One region of the Xanthobacter pollutisoli genome, then DNA from elsewhere that is predicted to be linked to it. Evidence: riboswitches for the same ligand, from Rfam matches in the RefSeq annotation. Region 1 holds a riboswitch; the other holds the start of a gene.
What was found. Region 1 has a riboswitch for glycine ahead of ABLE93_RS18160 (D-amino acid dehydrogenase). Riboswitches for the same ligand answer to the same signal wherever they lie in the genome.

Region 1 (3,399 bases):
ACAAATACATCTTCTGCCCGGCGCCCCTCGCCTCCACCACCCTCGACCCGATGCTGGCGCTGCTGAAGACGGTGAAGGACCCGCCCAAGACCATCGCAATCGCCGGCCCCGACGATCTCTTCCCCAACGTGTTCGCCGGCGCCGCGCAGAAGAAGGCGGAGGCCGAGGGCCTTAAGGTGGTCTATTCCACCAAGTATCCCAAGGGCTCGGCCGATCTCTCCTCCGTCGCCACGGCGCTGAAGGAGAGCAATCCTGACGTGCTGATCCTCACCGGCTACGTCCAGGACTCCATCCTGCTCGTCAAGACGCTGCAGACGCTGAAGGTGAACCCCAAGCTCATCGGCTTCGCCTTCGCGGTGGGCATTCCGGACTTCCTGAACGCCCTCGGGCCGGCGGCCGAGGATCTGTTCGGCGTGCAGATCTGGGACCCGGCCCTCACCTACAAGGGCCCGGTGGTCGCCGACAGCGTGACCTTCGTGGACACCTTCAAGAAGCAGTTCAACGGCGAGGTGCCCACCTACATCACCGCCGCCGGCACCGCGGGCGCCCTGTCGCTCCAGCTCGCCATCGAGAAGGCCGGCAGCATCGATCCCGTCAAGGTGCGCGATGCCATGCTCCAGCTCGACACCGACACCTTCTTCGGACCGGTGAAGTACAACGACGCCGGCGTCGACGTGAAGGCCTCGGCCGTGGTGGCGCAGGTGCAGGGCGGCAAGGCCGTCCCGGTCTATCCGGCGGCCATCGCGGCGGCGCCCGTGGTCTATCCGCGCAAGCCGTTCCAGTGATCGTCGACGTCCACGCCCATGCCCTCTCGCGCGATTTCCTGAGCGAACTCGTGCGGGAGGGCGCCTTCGGCATGGAGACATGCCCAGAAGGCTTCCGGTTCGCCGGCTACGGCCCCCTCGATCCGCTGCTGTTCGATATGGCGGGGCGGCTCGAAAGCCTGGAACGGCGCGACATCGCCCTCCAGCTCGTCTCGCCCCCGCCGCGCGTGGTCTCCCACGCCGGATGGGCGGCGGACGCCGCGTTCGCCCGTCGCCTGAACGACCAGACCCTCGCGGCGGTGGGCGAGGGCGGCGGCCGGCTCGGCGGGCTCCTCGTTCCGCCCATCGCCGAGCCGGAGCGGTGTGTCGCGGAGATCCGGCGCGGGCTGGACGAGGGCCATGTGGGCGTCGCCCTGCCGACCTCGGCGGCGGGGCGTCCGCTCGACGATCCCGCCTTCGCGCCCATGTGGGCCGAATGTGCGCGGCAGGACTGCATCGTCTTCATGCATCCCACCACCGGGGTCGAGCGGCCTGCCTTCGGCAGCTTCACCATGCTGCAGCTGGTGGGCTGGCCCTCGGAAACCGCCTTGTGCGTGGCGCGGCTGATCTTCGCCGGGGTGCTGGAGCGCAATTCCGGCTTGAAGCTGGTGCTGGCCCATGGCGGCGGCACGCTGGCCATGCTCGCCGGCCGTCTGGACCTCGCCTATGAGGCCCCGCTCTACGAGGCCAATCCGGCGTGCCGCGCGCACATCAGCCGGCCGCCGTCGCAATACTTGCGTGATCTCTATTACGACACCGTCGTTGCCCATCCCAAGGCACTGGCCTATCTCGTCGATCTCGTCGGCGCGGAGCGGGTGGTCTTCGGCACGGACTTCCCCTTCGAGATCGGCGATGCGGAGGGCGTGAAGGCGCTGGCGGCCCTCGATCTCCTGGGGCCGCAGGTGCGCAGCATGGTGCTCGCCAACGGCGCGCGGCTGGTGTCGGGCATCCGCGCCCCCTCCGCCGCTGTCTGACGTCGTTCGATCAGACAGTTTCGGGACAAAAATCAATTGTCTTGAATTCCTTCGGCGCATGCCTATGCTGCCCGGGCCGTTCAGATGGCTCGGGAGAGGGCGCCGCAAGCGCCGCCGAAGGAGCAACCGCCCCGGAATCTCTCAGGCAAAAGGACCGATCCATCAAGGCACTCTGGAGAGTGATCAGGCCCATCCTGATCCACCGAAGGGGATATCCGCGCGTGCGGAGAAGCTCTCAGGTTCCGTGACAGAGGGGGCGTGGACTGTCACGGAAGAGAGCCTTGAACAATGAGCCATGTGATCGTGATCGGCGCCGGCATCACCGGCGTCACCACCGCTTATGCCCTGCTGCGCCGCGGGCATGAGGTGACGGTGCTGGAGCGGCACCCCTACGCCGCCCTTGAAACCTCCTTCGCCAACGGCGGCCAACTGTCCGCCAGCAATGCGGAGGTGTGGAACCAGTGGTCCAACGTCGCCCACGGCATCCGCTGGATCTTCACCCGCTCCGCGCCCCTGCTGCTGAACCCCAAGCCCAGCTGGCACAAGCTGTCCTGGCTCGGCGAATTCGTCGGGCAGATCCGCCGCTATGAGGAGAACACCATCGAGACGGTGCGCCTCGCCATCGAGGCGCGGCGGCACCTGTTCGAGATCGCCGAGCGGGAGAACATCGCCTTCGATCTGGAGCGGCGCGGGCTCATGCACGTCTATCGCGACAAGGCGAGCTTTTCGCATGCGGCGGAGGTCAACACCCTCCTCAAGCGCGGCGGCCTCGAGCGCGAGGCGGTGACGGTTGAGGAGATCAAGGCCATCGAGCCGAGCCTCGAAGGCACCTTCCATGGCGGCTTCTTCACGCCGCGCGATGCCTCCGGCGACATCTGCCGCTTCACCCGCGGGCTCGCGGCGGCGTGCGAGCGGCTGGGCGGCCGGTTCGTCCATGGCGTCGAAGTGCAGGCCATCCGCGATGCGGAGCGCGGCCGCGTCGTCGCGTGGCAGAGCGTGGACGATGCCCAGGTGAAGGGCGAGCTGGAAGGCGACCGCGTGGTCATCTGCGCGGGTGTCGGCAGCCGCCGGCTCGCCGCGCTGGTGGGCGAGCGGCTCAACGTCTATCCGGTGAAGGGCTATTCCATCACCGTCGCGGTGAAGCCGCAGGATGTGGACCATGCCCCGCGCGTCGCCCTGCTGGACGACGCGGCGAAGATCGTCACCAGCCGGCTCGGCGACGGCCGCTTCCGCATCGCCGGCACGGCGGAGCTCAACGGCTACAATCGCGACGTGCGCGCCGACCGCATCGCGCCGCTGGTGAACTGGACGCGGCGCCATTTCCCCAAGCTCGACACCAGCGACGTGGCGGTGTGGGCCGGGCTGCGGCCCATGCTGCCCGGCATGCTGCCGCGCGTGGGCGCGAGCCGGCGGGCGCGGAACGTCTACTTCAACACCGGCCACGGTCATCTCGGCTGGACGCTCTCCTGCGCCACCGCGGAGATGATCGCCGGCGAGATGTCGGCCTGAGCCCTTGGCGCCGGCGCAGACACCGCCGGCGCCTCGCCTCATGCGGCGGCATGCATGCGGATGAGGCGGCCGTAGATCCGCTGCGCCGTCTCGATCTCCCTGACGCTGCACCA
Region 2 (3,399 bases), on a different contig from region 1:
TCCGCATAGAACGGATTGGGCGCGCCGGAGGGCGACAGGAGCACGATGTTCGGGCTCTTGGGGTCCACGGTCTCGTGATATTCGGTGAGCAGCAGATCGTCGACGCGAGCGCCGCGCAGGGCGATGGAACCCTTCAGCCGCGCGGTCTGGATGGCGACGCGGGGGGTGGCGGCCAGCGCCTGCTCGCGCGTCATGGGACGGCCGGCCACGGGGCTTGCGCCCTGCGGCACGCCGGCCGGGCCGGCGCCGGGGGTCGGCACAGCGCCGTCAGTGCCGGGCGCAGCCGGCGCGGTCTGCTGCTGCGCCTGCTGGGCGATGCGCTGCTGCTCGGCCTGCTGCCGCTGCTTCTCAGCCTGCGGGATGCCGAAGAAGAACTGCCAGCCGATGAGGATCGCCATGGACAAGCCAATGGCGATGAACATGTTGCGGTTGTCACTCATGCCGGAGGGTCTCCGTCGGCGGCGTCGGCTGAATTTCGAAGGATCGGCGAACCGGACCGGTCCACCGGCGCACGCGCGGTCGGGATCGGGTCGGGCGTAGATGTATCGGCGGCGGGCGGCCCTGCAAGGGGTCGCCCTGCGGCAGGCGCGATCGCACCGGGCGAGGCCGAATTGGAGGTGGCGCCCGGAACGGTGGCCGCGCCCTGCGACGGCCGCCGGTCGCGCCGGCGCGAGCCGTCCTTCTCACCGCGGGACACGTCCTTCGCGGAACGCGGCGTATGGAGCTTGCGGACCGCGCGCTCGATCTCCGTGACGAGCCCGTCGAACGGGGTGCGCAGGGCGGCCTCGCGCGCCACGAGCACATAATCGAAGCCGGCCCGGCCAGCCTCGGGCAGCACGCGGCGCACCGCCTCGCGCAGGCGGCGGCGAATGCGGTTGCGGATCACGGCGTTGCCGGTCTTCTTGGTCACGGTGAAACCGACGCGCACCGGCCCGTCATCGCCACGGTCGCGGCCCTGCATCAGCACGCTCGATACGCCGGCGCGCTCGGCCTTGGCCGCGGCGAGAAAGTCACGACGCTTGCGGAGACGATCCACGATGGGCAGCTCCGCGAATGTCCACCCCTCAGGCGGACAGGCGCTTGCGGCCGTGCGTGCGGCGGGCGGCGATGATCTTGCGGCCGTTGCGGGTCGCCATGCGCGCACGGAAGCCGTGGCGGCGCTTGCGCACGAGCTTGCTGGGTTGATAGGTGCGCTTCACGGGTCGTCTCCGGATATCTGTGGCATCTGGCAGCCCGCGCGTGGACACGGACCCCAGCAGCATGGCTGCGACGGCGACCTTCGCCGGTGCCCGGCACCCGCGGCCGATCCCGGCGGGACCGATACGGTAATGAGGGCTGGGCTCCGGCCGCCGCAGCCGCCTGAGTTCGGGTGGGCTTATAGGGGCGGGCGGGGTCCGCGTCAATCCGAAGGATGGCGGGCGGCGAGCGGCGGGCCTTCGCCCCGACCGCGATACCCCTTACGAACGGCGCGTTGACGCCGCCTCGCGAATGCCTATGCTGCACCCGCGTTCCGGCTTCTGGCCTGAACGCATCGGACGATCCCTGCGGGAGAGACCGGCGGCCTTCAGGGCGCAGCCGGCGCCGAAGGCGCAACCGCCCCGGAACCGCTCAGGCAAAAAGGGCCGCAGGGGGACGAGCCTCTGGAAAGCAGCATCGCTGCGCACGCTTCAGGTGCGCGCGGCGGGGTTCACCGAAGGAGTAAGCCGTGCCCTTCCACGAGGCGCGGTGAAATCTCTCAGGTCATCAGACAGAGGGGGCGCCGCGCGGACCCATGGGCAATCCTGCCCTCGGTCCGGAAATTGGCGCTGACGTCCGGAGCCCCCTTGTGGATTCGTCCCCCGTCGATCCCGTCGAGCCGCTGCTCGAAACCCCGCTTTATCCGGCCCATGTCGCCCTCGGCGCGCGCATCGTGCCGTTCGCCGGCTATCAGATGCCGGTGCAATATCCCGACGGCATCCTCGCCGAGCACGCCTGGACCCGCACCCACGCCGGCCTGTTCGATGTCTCGCACATGGGGCAGGCCCTGCTGAAGGGGCCGGACCACGCCACCACCGCCCTGGCGCTGGAAGCCCTCGCCCCCGCCGACTTCCTCAATCTCGCCCCCGGCAAGCAGCGCTATTCCCAGCTCCTGGCCGAGGACGGTGGCATCCGCGACGACTTCATGGTGACCCGCCCGGCCGATCCCGCGGCCGACGGCACGCTCATTTTGGTGGTCAACGCCGCCTGCAAGGCTGCGGACTTCGCCCACATCGCCGCCCACCTGCCGGACACCGTGGCCCTGGTGACGCGCCCCGAACGCGCCCTCCTCGCCTTGCAGGGGCCGGAGGCCGCGACAGTAATGGCGCGCCATTGCCCCGCGGCGGCCGACCTCGACTTCATGACCGCCTTGCCCCTCGCCTTCGGCAACATCGCGGTCGAAGTCTCGCGCTCCGGCTACACCGGGGAGGACGGGTTCGAGATCTCGGTGGCGGAAGGCGATGCCCCTTTGTTGTGGGCCGCGCTCCTCGCCGAGCCCGAGGTGAAGGCCATTGGCCTCGGCGCCCGTGACAGCCTGCGCCTCGAGGCTGGCCTATGCCTCTACGGGCACGACATCGATCTCGGCACCTCCCCGGTGGAGGCGGGACTGGTGTGGTCCATGCAGAAGCGGCGGCGCGAGGGCGGCGGCTTTCCCGGCGCCGCCCGCATCCAGCGGGAGCTGGCCGAGGGGCCGGCGCGGGTGCGCGTCGGCCTGAAGCTGGACGGCCGCGCCCCGGCCCGCGAGGGCGCGGAGATCGCATCGGCCGGCGAAGTGGTCGGCCGCGTCACCTCGGGCGGCTTCGCCCCGACGCTCCAGGCGCCCATCGCCATGGGCTACGTGCCGCCGGCGCTCGCCGCCCCCGGTACCCGCCTCGACATCCTCGTGCGCGGTAAGGCCCTGCCGGCCACCGTCGCATCCCTTCCCTTCGTGCCGTCGCGCTATGCGCGCAAACAGAAAACCGGGGCCTGACCATGACCGTGCGCTACACCAAGGACCATGAGTACGTCCGCATCGAGGGCGACGTGGCGGTGATCGGCATCTCCGACTACGCCCAGGGCCAGCTCGGAGACGTGGTCTTCGTCGAGCTTCCCGACATCGGCAAGGGCGTCACCCGCGGCAAGGAAGCCGCCGTGGTGGAGAGCGTGAAGGCGGCGAGCGAGGTCTACGCCCCCGTCTCCGGCGAGGTGGTGGAGGTGAATTCCGAACTGGAAGGCGCTCCCGGCCTCGTCAACGAGGATGCCGAGGGCAAGGGCTGGTTCCTGAAGGTGAAGGTGGCCGATCCCGCCGAACTGGGGGACCTCATGGACGCCCACGCCTACAAGTCCTACCTCGACACGCTGGCGTGAGGGAGGCTCGCTGATGCGCTATCTTCCCCTCACCCC

Region 2: it holds a riboswitch for glycine, as region 1 does, so the genes downstream of both, gcvT (glycine cleavage system aminomethyltransferase GcvT) here and ABLE93_RS18160 (D-amino acid dehydrogenase) in region 1, are expected to answer to the same signal.

What each region holds. Positions count from the first base shown of each region.
Region 1 covers NZ_JBDZDP010000010.1:67,213-70,611, forward strand. Annotated here, with positions in the region: gene ABLE93_RS18150 (amino acid ABC transporter substrate-binding protein) at 1-785, shown strand, start outside; gene ABLE93_RS18155 (amidohydrolase family protein) at 782-1,777, shown strand; glycine riboswitch at 1,858-1,944, shown strand; glycine riboswitch at 1,946-2,032, shown strand; gene ABLE93_RS18160 (D-amino acid dehydrogenase) at 2,066-3,286, shown strand; gene ABLE93_RS18165 (M20 family metallopeptidase) at 3,325-3,399, opposite strand, start outside.
Region 2 covers NZ_JBDZDP010000007.1:130,909-134,307, forward strand. Annotated here, with positions in the region: gene yidC (membrane protein insertase YidC) at 1-440, opposite strand, end outside; gene rnpA (ribonuclease P protein component) at 437-1,036, opposite strand; gene rpmH (50S ribosomal protein L34) at 1,065-1,199, opposite strand; glycine riboswitch at 1,536-1,635, shown strand; gene gcvT (glycine cleavage system aminomethyltransferase GcvT) at 1,826-2,986, shown strand; gene gcvH (glycine cleavage system protein GcvH) at 2,989-3,363, shown strand; gene gcvPA (aminomethyl-transferring glycine dehydrogenase subunit GcvPA) at 3,377-3,399, shown strand, end outside.